3 regions of the Mesorhizobium sp. C268A genome follow, and region 1 is predicted to be linked to each of the others. Evidence: predicted binding sites of a transcription regulator. Region 1 holds the regulator's gene; each other region holds the start of a gene.
The links. The regulator LexA, encoded in region 1, represses DNA repair genes until DNA is damaged. The targets are predictions, from matches to a motif close to TGTTCNNNNTGTGTTCNG.

Region 1 (5,756 bases):
GCTCGGCGTCGTCGCCGCCAAGGTCGAGACCTGGCGCGCCGGAACGCAGATGCTCGGCTCCGAGATTCAGACACGGCTGACCGGCCGCGTCGTCAGTCTCGAACAGATGGAAAGCGGCCGCATCAGGCTGACGCTCGACGTGGTTTCGACCGCTTACCCCGAGCTGCGCTACGCCCCGGAGCGGGTCAGGCTCTCGGCGCGGACCGTTCCCGCCGATATGACCGCCGGCTCCCTGATCACCGGCTATGCCAGGCTGTTGCCGCCGACCGGTCCGGTGCGGCCGGAGAGCTACGATTTCTCCTTCGACAGCTATTTCACCGGTATCGGCGGCAGCGGCTTCTTTCTCGGCAATCCGAAAACCATTGCTACGCAGGGACCGCCGCCGCTGACCGCACGGCTCTCCTCGGCAATCGAGAACGCGCGCGAAACATTGCCGACCATATCAGGGGCAAGATCGGCGGCGCCGAAGGCGAGATTGCCGCGGCGCTGATTGTCGGCGTGCGCGCCGGCATCCCGGACGAGGTCAACGAAGCGATGCGGCGCACCGGCATCTACCACATCATCTCCATCTCCGGCCTGCACATGGCGCTGGTTGCCGGCACCATCATGGCGTTGCTGCGTGGCGCCTTTGCGCTGTTTCCCGTTTTCTCTTCGCGCCGGCCGGTGAAGAAATATGCGGCCGCGGCAGCGCTTGTCTCGATCGCCGCCTATCTCGTTATTTCAGGCGTCGTGGTTGCCGCCGAGCGCAGCTTCATCATGCTGGCGGTCATGCTTGTCGCCGTGCTGTTTGATCGCGCCGCACTCACCATGCGCAATCTGGCGATCTCCGCCATTGCCGTCATCCTGGTGTCGCCGCACGAGGTGGTCGGTCCCAGCTTCCAGATGTCGTTTGCCGCCACCGCCGCCCTTGTCGGCGCCTATGCCGGCTGGGCCGATTACCGCGCCGACAAGGTGAGAACGCCGCTGGCAAAGCGCTCCTTCGTCGGCTTCCTGTCGCGAAAATTCGCGCTGGCCATGGGCGGCCTCGCCATGACCTCGATCATCGCCGGCAGTGCAACCTTGCTGTTCGCCATCTGGCATTTTCAGCGTGTGTCGCCGCTCAGCCTGATCGCCAATCTGGCCGTGATGCCGATTGTTTCGTTGATCGTCATGCCCTTTGCCGTGCTCAGCGCACTGGCGATGCCGTTCGGCGCCGACGGGCCGTTCCTCTATGTGATGGGCAAGGGTCTGATGGCGATGATCGCTATATCGGCCTGGATTTCCGAGCGCTCGCCGGTCGACGCCGTCGGGCTGATCTCCATCCGCTCGGTGCTGTTGGTGGCAGTCGCCCTCGTCATCGCCACCATGGCCACCACCTGGCTCAGGCTGGCGGCCGTGCCTTTCGCGCTGGCCGGCCTGTTGACGGTGCCGCAGGTGCTTACGCCCGACGTGCTCATATCCGAGGACGCACATTTGGTGGCCATGCAGATCGGTGGCGGCGAACTCGCCCTCAACCGCGAACGCTCCAACGAATTCACCACGGACAATTGGAAACGGGCGCTGCGGGCCGAAACCATTATCCCGCCCGAGATTTTCGAGGCAACAGATACGCGGTTCGATCTCGATCCGCTCGATCTGCCGCCCGGCTCGCCCTTCTATTGCACCGGCGATCTCTGTATCGCTCGACACCCTTCCGGAGCCATTGTAGCTCTTGCGAAAGACCGCAAGACGGCGCGGCCGGCCTGTGCCTTCGCGAGCCTGATCGTCATCGATGACGCCACCGCCTACAATCCGTGCCGCGACCCGCTGGTCCTGGTCGTGACGAAGAAACAGCTGGCCCGCGACGGCAGCGCCGCCGTCTTCTTCGATCCGCAATCGGCAGCGGCAGCGCCAACCATCCGGTTCGCCGTCGACAAGCCGTATCGCCCCTGGCACGAGCAACGCCGCTTCTCCCGCGACGCGCGCGGCCTGCCGCCTTACAACCAGCGTGAAAAGTACAAACCCAAGCCGGCTCAGTAGCGCCGGATCAATCCGACAAGCTTGCCCTGCACCTTCACCCTGTCCGGTCCAAAAATGCGGGTCTCGTAGGCCGGGTTGGCGGCTTCCAGGGCGATCGAGGCGCCCTTGCGGCGGAAGCGTTTCAGGGTCGCTTCCTCATCGTCGACCAACGCCACCACGATCTCGCCGGGGCTGGCTGTGTCGGCATTGCGGATGATGACCGTGTCGCCATCGAAAATGCCGGCCTCGATCATCGAATCGCCCTTGACCTCGAGCGCGTAGTGTTCACCGCCCATGATCATGTCGGGCGGCACCGAGATCGAATGGGTCTGATGCTGGATGGCGTCGATCGGCACACCGGCAGCAATGCGTCCCATCACCGGGATCGACACCGCCGAAACGGCGTCGTCATTGCCGGCCGACATCGAACGCGACGGCGAGCCCGGCTTGATCTGGCGGCCGATACCGCCTTGGCCCATCGCGCCTTGTCCTTGGCCGCCTTGCCCTTGGCCGGTTTGACCAAGACTGCCCTGAATGACGCTCGGCGAAAACTTCCTCGCCGCATTGAGGCCTGGTGCGATCGAGTCGGGCAGCCGCAGCACTTCCAGCGCGCGCGCCCGGTTCGGCAGCCGGCGAATGAAACCGCGCTCCTCAAGCGCCGTGATCAGGCGGTGGATGCCGGACTTGGAGGCGAGGTCAAGCGCTTCCTTCATCTCATCGAAGGACGGCGGGATTCCGCTCTCCTTCAGGCGTTCATGGATGAACATCAGAAGCTCATGTTGTTTGCGCGTCAGCATCGCGGCCCCCAGGGGTTCTGAAACCAGAATCAGAAAAAACAAACCCAGAACAAACACTATCTGTTCCAGTTGTGTTCCGCAACCTTTTAAAGTTTAATGAATGTGTTGACGTTTTGTTCAGCGTGACGTTCGGCACCGCGAGCGGCGCTCGTAGTCGTTGGCCGGCAACGGGGTGAAACGAAGACAAAGTGCCCTGCGTCGTCGGCTACGATCGCCGCTTCCTTTTCGGACGGGGCTGCGCAGCATCCGCGCCGGGTTCACTCTGGGCATAGACCTGCAGCGTGTAGCCGATGTGAGCGGTCATCAGAGTTTTCGCACGTTCGACGTCGCGATCGAGGGCCGCTTCCATCAGGGCGGTATGGTGTTCGATCGCCACGGCGTCGCGCAGGGCCGCCACGGCCTTCCGGTGGCCATCCGTGCGGCCGGCGGCGGCGCGCAGCGTCGGGGCCAGACCCAGAAAGCGGTGATGGCGATGCAATTGGTCGGAAATCGTCGCATTGAAGCGCAGCAGCCAGCTGGATGTCGCGGCACTGAGCAGCGCCGCATGGAAGGCATCGTGTTTTTCGTACCACGCGTCGACCGCATCATCCGATGGATCGTCGAGAACAGACCCGCACCGTGAGAGACGATAGTGGGCGGCAACGACCGCGTCTTCCCACTCACGGTCGCCCTTCTCGATCGATTCCACCAGCAGGGGCAGTTCGACCACCAGCCGCGCACGCGCCAAATCCTCGAGCTCCGCCCGAGAGACGGGAGCGACCGCAAACCCGCGGTTGCTGATGGCGGTCACAAGCCGTTCCGCCTCCAGCCGCGACAGCGCCTCGCGCAACGGCGTCCAGCCGATGCCGTAGGTGTTGCGCAGCGTGCTCAGCTTCAACGGCGCGGCAGGCGCCAGCCGGGTCGCAAGAATATCGCGCCTGAGCAGGCGATAGGCCACTTCCGTCTTCGAGGTCTGCTCGTCATCCAGCATCGTGATCCATCAGACATAAACGCTCGGGCGGATCATTATATATCAAAGCCTTTCAATGGGTGAATTATATATAATGTTTGACAGTTCAAGGGCGACCACTCAAGATCGCCGGCATGTTTGGGCGGCAGGCTCCGCCGCGCGCGTTTGTCCATGGAGGGGCGCCGGATCATGAGCACGACACCCGATCTCGCTACAATCGAAGCAATGGATGCCGCCGATCCGCTGCGCTCCATGCGTGAACGCTTTGTCTTGCCGCAAGGCGTGATTTATCTCGACGGCAATTCCCTGGGCGCCGCGTCAGCGGTCGTCTTCAGCGAACTGCAGCAGGCCGCCACGCAGGAATGGGCGCACGACCTCATTCGCGCCTGGAACACCGCCGGCTGGTTCAACATGCCGGTGGAACTCGGAGATCAGCTCGGGCGACTGATCGGCGCGGCTGATGGGCAGACGGTGGTCTGCGACACAACCTCGATCAACATCTACAAGCTGCTGCACGCAGCGCTCGGCATGCGGCCGGATCGGTCGGTCATCGTTGCCGAGGGCGACAGTTTCCCGACCGACCTCTACATGGCCGAAGGCGTCGCCTCGACCCGGCCGGGAACGCGGCTGCGGCTGGAGGGCGTCGACGCGGCCGCAATCGAGGAGCTGATCGACGACAGCGTTGCCGTCATCCTGGTCAACCACGTCAACTACAAATCCGGCCAGTTGCGCGACATGGCGGCGCTGACGCGCAAGGCACATGACGCCGGCGCGCTGATCATCTGGGATCTCTGCCACACGGCCGGCGCCTTGCCGGTCGAACTTGACCGTGCCAATGCCGATTTCGCCGTCGGCTGCACCTACAAATACCTCAATGGCGGCCCGGGCTCGCCAGCCTTCATCTACGCGGCCGAGCGCCACCATGACGATGCCCACCAGCCGCTCAGCGGCTGGTGGGGCCATGCGCGGCCCTTTGCCTTCGAGCAGGGCTTTGCCGTCGGCAGCGGCATTCGCCGCTTCCTGTGCGGAACGCAGCCGGTGCTGTCGATGCGGGCGCTCAAGGGCGCGCTCGATATCTGGAACGACGTCGATATGGCGGCGGTGCGCAGAAAAAGCATCGCGCTGACCGACCTGTTTATCCAGCTCGTCGAAGCCAGATGCGGCGCCTACCGGCTTGAACTGGAAAGTCCTCGCGACGGCAGCCAGCGCGGCAGCCAGGTGTCGTTCCTCCATCCGCATGGCTATCAGGTGATGCGCGCGCTGATCGAGCGCGGCGTGATCGGCGATTTCCGGGCGCCGTCGACCATCCGTTTCGGCTTCACGCCGCTCTATGTCGGATATGGCGATGTCTGGCAGGCGGTCGAAGTCCTGGAGGATATTCTGCGCACCGGCGCCTGGCAGGACGCCCGCTTCGCGGTGAAGACCGCGGTTACGTGAGAAACCAGAGCAATTTCAGGAAAAGTGTGAAGCGGTTTTCCGTCCGAAATTGCGTCAATCAAAGAGCTAGAGCATTTCGCCGTTTACGTTAAACGGTGAAATGCTCTAGAGCCGGGTGCGGACCGTCCAGAGCTCCGGAAACAGCACAACCTCCAGCATCTTCTTCAGATAGGAGGCGCCTGAGGTGCCGCCCGTGCCGCGCTTCAAGCCGATGATGCGCTCGACCGTGGTGACGTGGTTGAAGCGCCAGCGGCGGAAGTAATCCTCGAAGTCGACCAGCTTCTCGGCCAGTTCGTAGAGCATCCAGTAGCGCTGCGGGTCGCGGTAGACGGTTTGCCAGGCAGCCAGCACGTCTTCGTTCTCGACGCGCGTCTCGCGCCAGTCCGTGCGCCCGGCATCGGCGCCGATGTCGAAGCCATTGCGCGCCAAAAGCAGAAGCGCCTCGTCGTACAGCGACGGCGTGGCCAGGATCGCTTCCAGCCTGTCCGTAAGGTCGCGCCGGTGCTTGTGCGGCCCGAGCATGGCTAGGTTGCGGTTGCCGGCCATGAACTCGATGGCGCGGTACTGCCACGACTGGAAGCCCGAGGATTGGCCGA
Region 2 (5,756 bases), on a different contig from region 1:
CGCCGACTACGACGCCTGTGCCGCCGGAATCAAACAGGTCGAGGCCGATCTCGGCCCGGTCTCGGTGCTGGTCAACAATGCCGGCATTACCCGCGACGCCATGTTCCACAAGCTGACGCGCGAGCAGTGGAAGGAAGTCATCGACACCAATCTGTCTGGCGTCTTCAACATGACGCATCCGCTGTGGGGCGGCATGCGCGACCGCAAATTCGGCCGCGTCATCACCATCTCCTCCATCAACGGCCAGAAAGGCCAGGCCGGCCAGGTCAACTATTCCGCCGCAAAGGCCGGCGACATCGGCTTCTCGAAGGCGCTGGCGCAGGAGGGCGCGCGCGCGGGCATCACCGTCAATGTCATCTGCCCCGGCTACATCGCCACCGAGATGGTCAAGGCGATCGACGAGAAGGTGCTGAATGAACGCATCATCCCGCAGATCCCGGTCGGCCGCCTCGGCGAACCGGAAGAGATCGCGCGTTGCGTCGTCTTCCTCGCTTCCGAAGACGCCGGCTTCATCACCGGTTCGACCATTACAGCCAATGGCGGCCAGTACTTCGTCTGACGTCATGCCGCACTCGGCAACGCGCCGATTCGCCTGACCGTCGCAACTGTCAGGCGGCGAGCTTCAGCCCTGATTTGGCCTCAGGCTTGCTGGCGGCAATTAAGCCAGGCGCCTTTGCGGGCGCCGGCAGCCGGGCGTTTGAGGCCCGACTGAGACCCGACAGCTTCAGCGCAATGCGACGCTTCACGAACGGCAGAAGATTCACCAAGGAAAGCGACAGGTTGCGGACGAACCGCTTCGCCGGATTATGGGCAAGCGCCATCTCCGTCATCTTCCCCGCAAGATCGAGCACTTCCTGAGCCGCTGGGCGGCGCAGCTTTTCGTATAGGTCGAGTTCTGTCGCCGAGCGAATGCCGTTCACCACATCGCCAAGCAACTGGCCAAGCACGACCGCGTCGATGATGCCGGTATTCATGCCCTGCCCACCCGCGGGACTGTGTACATGCGCGGCATCGCCCATCAGGAACAGCCGGTCCTTGCGATAGGCCCTGACCAGACGATGATGCACGCGAAAGCGCGAACTCCACGTCAGGTCGAGCACGCGGGCTCTTGTCGTGGTTGGCCCGCGGCTATCGAGCAATGCCTGGATGTCGGCGGTGCCGGGCTTTTCCGGCGCATCCTTCATCGTCGCGACGACGCGGTACGAGCCATCCGGCAGCGGCGCCACCACCACCAGGCCCGCCGGTGCGAAAAACAGCGACACTTCGGCCGGTCCTACAGGCCAGTCCAGGCGAACGTCGGCCAGCACAAACGAACCATCATAGGCCTCGCCATCGAACTCGATGCCGGTCGACTTGCGCACCAGGCTCTGCATGCCGTCGGCTCCGACGACGTATCGCGCCGAGATGAGTTTTTCGTGGCCCTGCTCGACCACTGTCACGCGCGCGCCGTCACTGTCTTGAGCAACGGCCACAGCCTCGACCTCGCGATGAATGACGCCACCCAGGACCGCGATCCGTTCAGCGAACACCTGCTCGGTCACGTTCTGCGGCAGCATCATCAGGTAGGGATGCTTTGACGGCAGCTTGCCGAAATCGAGCTTGAGCAGCACCCGGCTCCGATCGCGGATGGCGAAATCGTCGAGATTCACGGAAAGCTCACTCAGCCGCTGCGTGAGGCCGAGCGGCTCCAGTGATTCCAGCGTTTGCGCATGGATGACCCCAGCGCGCGACGTTTGCAGACCCTGCGTCAGTCTGTCGATCAGCACGTGATCGACGCCAGCTTGATGCAGCGCGATTGATAGCGCCATACCAGTCGGGCCGGCGCCAATGATAAGGACTTCCGTTGTCTCAGGCAGCATTCCCCGTCTCCATTTATCAACACGTGTTGACTTCTAGTAAGTTGGATTGCATTTGTCAACGGCTGTTGGCATATGAATCTGGATGAACGAGAAGCAGCCGAACAAGCAGACCAAGTCGGACCGAACACGAGCCCAAATCCTTGAAGCCGCACGCCGGCTTTTCTCCGAGCACGGCTATGACGGCACCTCAATCCGCGACGTTGCGGCGCAGGCCTCGATCGATCCGGCCATGGTGATCCGTTATTTCCACAGCAAGGACGAGCTGTTCGCCAGGGCCGCCGTCGTGGACCTCCAACTGCCGGATCAGCGGATAGACCCTACCGCCATCGGTGAAACGCTGATCAGGCGCTTTCTGGTAAACTGGGAAGGTCAGGCCAACGGGCCAGGCATGATAATCCTGCTACGCTCGGCTGCGTCGAACGAGCACGCGGCCGAGAAGGTCCGCGACGTCTTCGCCAACCAGGTGAGGCCGATGGTTGCATCGATAGGCGACCCAGCGGACGCCGGACGGCGCGCCGGGCTGGTTGCCAGCCAGCTGCTGGGCCTGGCGACCTGCCGATATCTGTTGCGGCTTGAGCCCGTCGTCGCCCTGTCGCATGAGGAAATCATCCGGAATGTGGGACCGGTGTTGCAACGTTATGCAACAGGCCACGACGCGGCCTGAACCGGCGGGCACCGAGTGCTGTCGCGGCGATTGACCCGTTCCGGCACGCAAAGATTAACGATTTCCAGGCGCCCTGTGCAAAACCCGGTTCGCAAGCTGTGAATTCTCGATGGACAAGCTGTGGACAACACAAGATGTTGGGCGATTATCCGGTTGTTGTCAACCGGATAATCGCCAGATGTTGGGGTGAATAAACCAGGAAAATCCCGCGATCGCTGATTCGTCACCGATTCGTTCCGGCTTTGAGCGGAACGTTAACGACCAAGGCCGGAAACCACCGTCAAATGGTTAAGGCCGATTAAGAAAATTCAATAATTTCATAATGTTGACCGAGGCGTATCGGATCACGACGATGCCCCGCCGGCAAAGGTTAACGCCAATGGTCCCCTTGCAGGAATCGGGCCAGTTTCCGCGATTCAGCATATGGTGAGACTCAGGCTCGCAAAATCCACATGTAGCCGTGAACAAAAGCTGAATCTGCCGGAGTCACTGATTCGTCGCCGATTCGTTCCAGACTCGTTCCAACTGTTAATTGAGACCTCAAAGACGAACCGTGGGACTGCCGGCCGGAACATTCCGCTTTCGCTTCGCGCCTGAAGTCCCTATGTGTCGCCTGTCATACGCGCCATGCGAGGCGCGCTCCCGACAACACGATGCAGAAAGCCTCATCTCCAGGCCGATGAACATCCAGCCGAAACACACCGAGCCGCTGATCCTGTCGGGCCGCGACGTGACTGCCGTACTGGGTCCGACCAACACCGGCAAGACCCATCTCGCCATCGAGCGCATGGTGGCACATGAGAGCGGCATTATCGGCCTGCCGCTCCGCCTTCTGGCGCGCGAGGTCTATGCCCGCGTCTGCGAAAAGGTCGGCGCCCACAAGGTGGCGCTCATCACCGGCGAGGAAAAAATCCAGCCGCCCGGCGCGAAATATTCGGTCTGCACCGTCGAAGCCATGCCGCGCGAGACCGACGTTGCCTTCGTCGCCATCGACGAGGTGCAACTCGCCGGCGACCTCGAGCGCGGCCACATCTTCACCGACCGTATCCTGCACCTGCGCGGCCGCCAGGAAACGCTGCTGCTCGGCGCGGCCACCATGCATGGCATCCTGCAAAAGCTGCTGAGAGGCGTCTCGGTGGTGACGCGCCCTCGCCTGTCGCACCTGGCCTATGCCGGCTCGAAGAAATTGACCCGCCTGCCGCGGCGTACGGCGATCGTCGCTTTCTCCGCCGACGAGGTCTATGCCATCGCTGAGCTGATCCGCCGCCAGCAAGGAGGAGCGGCGGTCGTGCTCGGCGCGCTGTCGCCCCGCACCCGCAATGCCCAGGTGGCAATGTTCCAGGCAGGCGACGTCGACTATCTCGTCGCCACCGACGCCATCGGCATGGGGCTCAACCTTGATCTCGATCATGTCGCCTTCGCCCAGAACCGCAAATTCGACGGCTATCAGTACCGCAATCTCACGGCGGCCGAGCTCGGCCAGATCGCCGGCCGCGCCGGCCGCCATCTGCGCGACGGCACCTTCGGCGTCACCGGCCAGGTCGATCCGCTGGACGAGGAGTTGGTCAAGCGCATCGAGGGGCACGAGTTCGATCCGGTGAAGGTGCTGCAATGGCGCACCGCGCATTTCGACTTCGCCAGCCTCGACGCGCTGAAGCGCTCGATCGAAACCAACGCGCCGGTCGAAGGCCTGACGCGGGCGCTGCCGGCGGTCGATGCCCAGGCGCTCGAACATCTCTCCCGCGACGAGGACATCCGCGCGCTGGCTACCAATGCCAAGCGCGTCGCGCTGCTGTGGGAAGCCTGCGCGTTGCCGGACTACCGCAAGATCGCGCCGGCCCAGCACTCCGACCTGATCGCTTCTATCTACACCGACCTCGCCAAACACGGCCATGTCGACGAGAACTACATGGCCGAGCAGGTGCGCCGCGCCGATACGACCGAGGGGGACATCGACACGCTGTCGCACCGCATTGCGCAGATCCGCACCTGGACATTCGTGTCCAACCGGCCGGGCTGGCTGGCCGATCAGGCACACTGGCGGGAAAAGACGCGCGAAATCGAAGACAGATTGTCGGATGCGCTGCATGAGCGGTTGACGAAACGGTTTGTAGACCGCAGGACTTCCGTCCTCATGCGGCGCCTTAGAGAAAATACAATGCCTGAAGCCGAAATCAGTCCTACCGGAACCGTCCTTGTCGAAGGCCATCATGTCGGCGAGTTGCAAGGGTTCCGCTTCACCGCCGATCAGAGCGCCGGCGGCGAAGACGCCAAGGCCGTGCGTACGGCAGCGCAAAAAGCGCTGGCCGCCGAGTTCGAGGCACGTGCCGAACGCTTCGGCGCCTGCGCCAATGGCGACCTTGCGCTCGGCTCCGACGGCACGCTGCGCTGGATCGGCGCGCCGATCGGCACGCTGGTTGCCGGCGAGGACGCGCTGAAGCCGCGCCTGGTGCTTTTGGCCGACGAGCAGTTGACCGGTCCCGCCCGCGACAAGGTCGCCGCGCGCGCCGAGCGCTTCGTCAATTTCCAGATCGAATCCTTGCTGAAGCCGCTGGTCGACTTGAAGAATGCCGAGCAGATCGCCGGCATCGGCCGTGGCATCGCCTTCCAGCTCGTCGAGCATTTCGGCCTCATCAACCGCCGCGACATCGCCGAGGAAATGAAGTCGCTCGACCAGGAGGGTCGCGCCGCCTTGCGCCGGCTCGGTGTGCGCTTCGGCGCCTACCACGTCTTCGTGCCGGCGCTGATCAAGCCGGCGCCCGCCGGACTGATCACGCTTTTGTGGGCGCTGAAGAACGACGGCAAGGACAAGCCCGGCTTTGGCGACGTGGTGCACGCGCTGGCCTCCGGCCGCACCTCGGTGGTCATCGATCCGGCTTTCGACAAGAGCTTCTACAAGCTCGCCGGCTACCGCAATCTCGGCCGCCGCGCCGTGCGCATCGACATTCTGGAACGGCTGGCCGACCTGATCCGGCCTGCGACCAACTGGAAGCCCGGTCTGGGACAGCGCCCGGACGGCGCCTATGACGGCCAGTCCTTCATGGTGACGCCGCCGATGATGTCCATCCTCGGCGCAACCGCCGACGACATGGAAGAGATCCTGAAAGGCCTTGGCTACCGCGCCGAGCCGAAGCCGCCGGCAGAGGTCAAGGCGCGGCTCGAAGCGCAGGACAATGCCGCGCGGCAAGCGGCTGCGGCCAAGCTGGCGGAAGCCGCAGCAAAGGCCGAGCAGG
Region 3 (5,756 bases), on a different contig from region 1:
GATTTTGACTCTACCTATCTTCATCAAAGGGCTGCGCAGACGGGTGCCGGTTTCTGATCCTGCTGGGTCGCTCATGATCCGTTGAGCCCTCGCGATCCTCAAAACCGAATCTCCTGTAGAACCCGCACTCCAACAGGAATGTCGATCACCGCTTGAGAACTGGACCGCAGACTTACCTAGCGACGGCATGGCTTCTCAAAGATACGACCTCAGGAGGGACTCGACGAAACCTGAGCGGTGTTTGACGCGTTCACTGGCCAACCAGCCGAGGCGTGGGGCGCTCCGGCTAAATATCTGGACGGGGAATATTCCCGCGATTTTGTAAGCCTTCTGACCGTGTCGACCTCAAGCGAAGTTTCGCCGGGGGGTAATCTCTAAAGTGCGACTGCCATGGAACACGTGCCGAGCGCCGGATAGTGTCCAATTCCCCGGTCTGTGCATCCCGGTCACAAGCTCAGCCATAGTGGAGACGCGGCTTTGGCAACGTTCCTATAAATTGAACCCCAATTCGGTCGTTCCTGCGCCACCGCAGGACTGCCTGGTAGGCAACGCCGTCGGTCGGCACGTAAACCACGAACCGCTCAGGGACACGCGATTCCACCGGGACTTTGAGCTCAGCTCTGCCACTGTTTTGGTTCCGAATGGTGCAACTGATCTCGGAGTTTGTGATTCCGCTGATGATTGAGGCGCCTTTCAGCACCCGCTGCCTCCGTTCGCGGCGATGCTCTTCATCAACATGTGACCTCCATCGGTCACCCGCGGCCCTATATGGTACGCGCACCGGCGAATAACTGTCCATCTAGGTCGTCGCTCGTTAGTGTCTCACTTTAAAGTTTGACGACGGAGACGGACAGCATAAATGCCCGTTGCGCCGGTGAATTCGCAACGCGAACAGACCCGAATGGGCTCGTCGTATAGCGTTGTTAATCCGGCAGCAGCATCTCCTCTTCATCGGCCGCGGCTTCGAACAGCAGCCGGAAGTCATTACCCGGCATTTTGCCATCGATCGCAGATAGGCAAGCCTCGGCCGCCAGCCGCCACTTGGGGCCACGATTGGACCACTTTAGGAGCTCCTCGGCGGCGGCATCAACCCGGTTGACACCAAGGCGAAGCCCCGGGCGCTCAGTCTTCACATAAACCGGAGGGTTGAACCAACGGTGGGGCATCCCGCCTCTCGAACGTCAAAGGCGATGAACAGTCCCCAAACGGAGGCTGATTTGACGATCATTTCGACTAACTGGCAGTCAGTTTCGAGAAGATCGCCGCCGCGCTCACGGACCGCTACAATGGTCGCTTTGACGGAAATAATGTCGCCGGGTTGAGAGCCCAACAGGACCTCGCGGACCAGCTCCTTGGCCGTTTGCTGCGTAGGCCGAACAGGTGCTTGAATGTCCATCCCATCCTCCCAGAGAGATAGAACCTCAATCAGCTATTCTGTGGGTCACTTTCCGAAAAAGGCAAGAGTCGGAAACGTACAAAGTAGGTTCCCGCAAACACCGCCCTACGATGGCTAATCCCGCGACAGGCGCTGATTTGCACCTCACCGTGTCAGCTGCCGACGCGACCATAAGGAGCGAGGGCCCGCCTCTCTCCCAAGTTCTCACGGACGAACGCGGACAACGGTCTTGCCCGCGCGTCGGTCCGTTGAGTTGAAGGTGCCGATGGCATCATCCAAGCTCGAAACCTTGCCGATGTTCGTCCGCAGTCGTCCATCGCGGATCCGCTGCACTATCTCAGAAAGCTGGGCTCGATCAGCCTCGACGACGAAGTCAACCGCCAGGCCGTCTGCAGGTCGAATATCCGTTGGTCCGACGACTGTGACAAGGATACCTCCGGCCCGGACGAGCGTTGCGGATCGCTTCTGGACATCGCCGCCGATGACATCGAACACCAGATTGACGCCGCCGACATCTTCAAGGGTGTCATTTGCGAGGTCGAGGAATTCATTTGCACCGAAGTCGAGCGCTTTCTGGCGGTCGGCGGCCCGCCCGGTGCCGATCACATAGGCTCCGGCCTCCCTGGCAAGCTGCGCCACCATCGAACCGACGGCACCGGCAGCGCCATGCGCGAGAACGCTCTGCCCGGCCTTGATGCGGCCATGCTGGAACAGCCCCTGCCATGCGGTTAGGCCGGAGATCGGCAGGCTAGCGCCCACCGTAAAGTCGACATCGCCGGGCAGCGGCGCGAGGTTACGGGCCTCCATGGCAACATACTCGGCGAGGGTGCCGTCGCGATGCCAGTCCGCGAGGCCGAACACCCGCTGACCTATAGAAAGCCCCGTAGTGCCGTAGCCGAGCGCAGTGACCACACCAGCCAGTTCGTGGCCGAGGATCGAAGAGGTCCGGTCACGGAAGGCTCGGTCGGCCCACGTCGAGGGCCACTCCAGTTCGGTGTTGACGAATCCTGCCGCATGAACCTGTACGACCACGTCGTTAATTGCCGCCCGAGGCTCGGGCAACTCCACCAACTTCATCCCGGCCGTTCCTGCAGTCAGGTCCGTCGCTACGATTGCTTTCATGGGGCGTCTCCTCACCGTTGGGGTGAATTGCGGGCGCGGAGGGTCTTCGATGTCTCGCGCAGAGTTGGCGTTGAGTTCATCGTTGGCGACCGCGAGCGGAAGCTAAGCAATCTCGTCGGATTCTTCCAGCACGGGTAAACTTGCGTTCGTGAACACCCCTGCCATCGCAATCTCAGACACTTCAGGCATGTGGAACAAAAGCAGATCAAATACGTTGTGCCGTTCCCAACATGGAGAGCGTCATGCAAACTACACCCCGAGCCAAAGGCGAAGCTATCAGCAAGGATCCTGACGAATGGACGACGGGAGACGAGCCAATGACTCCGTCGCAAGCTTCCTACTTGAAAACATTATGTGAGCAGGCGGGCGACGACAGAAGCTACGCCGAAGATCTAAGCAAAGCCGAGGCCTCGAAGCGAATCGACGCGCTAAGGACTGAGCTCAAGCTCTAAAGGCGCTGGGAGACCTACGACAGGTTGGCCAGTTTTGCGGTATTTGGCCTCTGATCTGGACGGTCGTATTAGTGAAGGTGGTAGAGTTTGCTAAGGATCTTCATTTCTCCTGCGATTTTGAGCAGAGAAAGATAGTCGGTGAACCTTGTGGTTCCAAATTCGTCCTCGACCTTCGCAGTGGCTGCATCGCCCGTAATGTCGAGCGATGCGACTGCCCAGTTGGGGCTGGTGTTCGGCGGCAAGGCCGCACTCATCACCTCGCCGACATAGGCATCGACACTCAGCCATGGAGCTCGAAGAGATCGCGGCTATCTACCCGCTCTATCAGCAAACCGGGTATGGGCGGAAAGTGGGCGTAGGCCGACCATGTGGTTATCGACGCCGAGATGCGCAGTGCTGGTATCGGCGCCAAACTGATGGGGCGGATCGAGAAGGAAGCAGCGCGTTTCGGCTGCGACATCACCCGCATCTCGATACGAGCGCACACACAAATTCTACAGCCTAAACGGTTAGGCCGATGATGCGCTCGTTCTGGTCAGCCACTGAGTGCGTGGGCCGCAGAGTTCCCACAATATGCTGCGCACAAAGTAGCGACAGAGCGGGCCTAGAAGCGACATAGCGCCGGGTGTGAACGCGAACGCAGCCGGCGCCCGAATGCGTTCAGCGAGCGCCGTCGCGTCCACCTTGCCTTTCTTTGACGGCCCTGATGTTCAGCTTCCCACGGCAACGCGTGGAAGTCGGGCTGGTGCCCCGCTTCACGGTAGCCAGCCTGCGTGAGTAACTTGCTTTGTCCCGCTCCACAACGCAAACAAACGGCGGATTCCCCAAGCACCTATAAACGCCTACAGCTTTTTCCAGTGCGACAGGTGTGCTGCGGGTGCTCGAAGATGTCGTCCTTCATTGCGATGACAGAACAGGGAGCGAGGACAACTCTTTTTTGATTGCAGAGAGAGTCTGAGCGGGCTTACTAGTGAGGGGTTTGCCATCGCTTTGAGGGAGGCTGCGATGGTTGCAACGCCCATAGATATCGCTCAAGCGGCCACTACGGCCACCTTGCTGATGCGCCTTCGTCAACGTCATCGCGATGACGTGGCGCGAGGCTGGGAAGATGCCGACCCTTCTACTGTTGCCGTCTCCCGTACGCCTGAGTGTCAATGGCGCGATTTAGCCAAGGCCCTGGTGCACGATTGGTTCGAGCTGATCGAAACTGGCTTGGTGGATTGGATCGTCAGCAAGTAGCCGCTGCCCGCCAGCGGCCCAGCAGCCGTCTGCGGGACTTTGCAGCGGGCGCGCTGGGCCTGACCGGTGGGGCGGTGTGGTATCCGCCGGCTGGCGAACATATGCGCCTCCTGCCAACGCCAGCGAAACATCCAAACGAACGAGGCGATCTAACAGCGATCTCACCATCCAGCCAACACATAGGCCTATAGGAAAGGCTTATAATCGCTGAGAGAACGAAAATGGCCGACGCCATGGTTGGGGAACCCGGGTGGGTAGGCGCCGGCCACAAGCGGAACAGGCCCGCCGCGCCACACACATGGCTGATTTGTCATCACGTGGTTATGGTGTGATCGCGTAGGGCTAGACCAGCGGAACCTAGTAAACGCCGCTTGGTAAGCGATCCTCGACGCGATCGTTCATCGCCACGACGACTTGGGAAACTTGACGGTTGCAGCCCTCTGCCATGTCGAGCTCAAGTCATGAACATCGGCCCTCCGATCATGAGCAGGCATGCGCCCATCCTACCATATCGCGCTGCCGGTATCGCAAGGCGCCGGCAGCAAGGGTAGGCGACCAGAGCCGATGTGAAGGGACTAGGCAGCTAATATTCGCTTGCGCTAATTTAAATGTGCCGTAACGTCAGGCTCAGCCTTTTTGGGGAGGCACAACGTGGGGAGTATGATGAGAGTTGCTGTGTTTTGCGCGGCGATCGTGATCGCTGGGACTGGTGTCGCTGTTGCCAAGGAGAAGAAGGTGGTGCTGAGTGACGCCACGAACCTTTGCTCTACGAAGCACTCGGCCAAGAAGCAGGTGCTCGAGCTGGACTGCAGGCCGACCGGAACCGCCAAATTGCCGGCCGGTGGAACGCCGGAAAAGCCGCGCCTCGGATACGACACCGATCCGTGGCTGGTCAAAGGCCTTTAGACACTAGGCGACGGCAACACAGCGCGGCTAAGGGGATGTGCGCTGGCGGTGAAGCCTTCTTTGTTCTCTCATCGGTGGAACATTGTCGCCTGGAAACGCTTCGGACGGTGCACTGCCCCATCAGTGCAACGTTCCCTTCCTTGTTTGCACTGGCCGGCTGCCGAAAGGTGGCCGGCTTTTTTGTTATAAGCGCGACCTGATGTTTGGGGCTTGTTGATTGGACAGCAGCGAGTGGCCGCTGCTGGCTTAGCGTCCAGGATTGGAATCTGTAAAGGCGAGATCACCAAGGCAGGGATGACCAGACTAAATAACGGTTTCGTCTGTTAGCCGCCACGCCGACGATAATTGAATTCAGAAGGGAGTCGGCCCGGCTGCCCAACATCAGGGTGCAAAAGACAGCCGGGCCAAGGCTGGAAAGAGTTCCGCTCCAGCCCAGCCGTGCCCAGCACGATACGCATCGCACCTGGGCGCAAGCGGTACCAACGGCTCGCCTATTCCGCCGCGCCTTTTCGGCAGGAAACCCTCGGCCTCATCACAATGGAGGGCGACATTCGCAGCGCCCTATGGAACCATCCAGAGTGACATAGGCTGTTTCATTTCCTGATGACATCAGGAGGCCTGTTAAGCATGCCAGTTGTTCG

Region 2: the regulator LexA is predicted to act here: its motif matches at 3,030-3,047, upstream of NKL06_RS19195 (helicase-related protein).
Region 3: the regulator LexA is predicted to act here: its motif matches at 2,709-2,726, upstream of NKL06_RS12370 (DUF3072 domain-containing protein).

What each region holds. Positions count from the first base shown of each region.
Region 1 is NZ_JAMYVX010000003.1:1,096,739-1,102,494, reverse strand. Features, by position in the region: partial or broken gene NKL06_RS32200 (ComEC/Rec2 family competence protein) at 1-1,998, shown strand, start outside; gene lexA (transcriptional repressor LexA) at 1,992-2,774, opposite strand; gene NKL06_RS32190 (GntR family transcriptional regulator) at 2,980-3,744, opposite strand; gene kynU (kynureninase) at 3,913-5,160, shown strand; gene kynA (tryptophan 2,3-dioxygenase) at 5,266-5,756, opposite strand, start outside.
Region 2 is NZ_JAMYVX010000001.1:3,940,860-3,946,615, reverse strand. Features, by position in the region: gene phbB (acetoacetyl-CoA reductase) at 1-559, shown strand, start outside; gene NKL06_RS19205 (FAD-dependent oxidoreductase) at 609-1,859, opposite strand; gene NKL06_RS19200 (TetR/AcrR family transcriptional regulator) at 1,942-2,523, shown strand; gene NKL06_RS19195 (helicase-related protein) at 3,203-5,756, shown strand, end outside.
Region 3 is NZ_JAMYVX010000001.1:2,547,203-2,552,958, reverse strand. Features, by position in the region: gene NKL06_RS12395 (Crp/Fnr family transcriptional regulator) at 1-57, shown strand, start outside; gene NKL06_RS12390 (PilZ domain-containing protein) at 455-781, opposite strand; gene NKL06_RS12385 (DUF982 domain-containing protein) at 924-1,133, opposite strand; gene NKL06_RS12380 (hypothetical protein) at 1,130-1,396, opposite strand; gene NKL06_RS12375 (NADP-dependent oxidoreductase) at 1,601-2,518, opposite strand; gene NKL06_RS12370 (DUF3072 domain-containing protein) at 2,761-2,970, shown strand; gene NKL06_RS12365 (nuclear transport factor 2 family protein) at 3,039-3,254, opposite strand; gene NKL06_RS12360 (hypothetical protein) at 3,976-4,209, shown strand; gene NKL06_RS12355 (hypothetical protein) at 4,873-5,115, shown strand.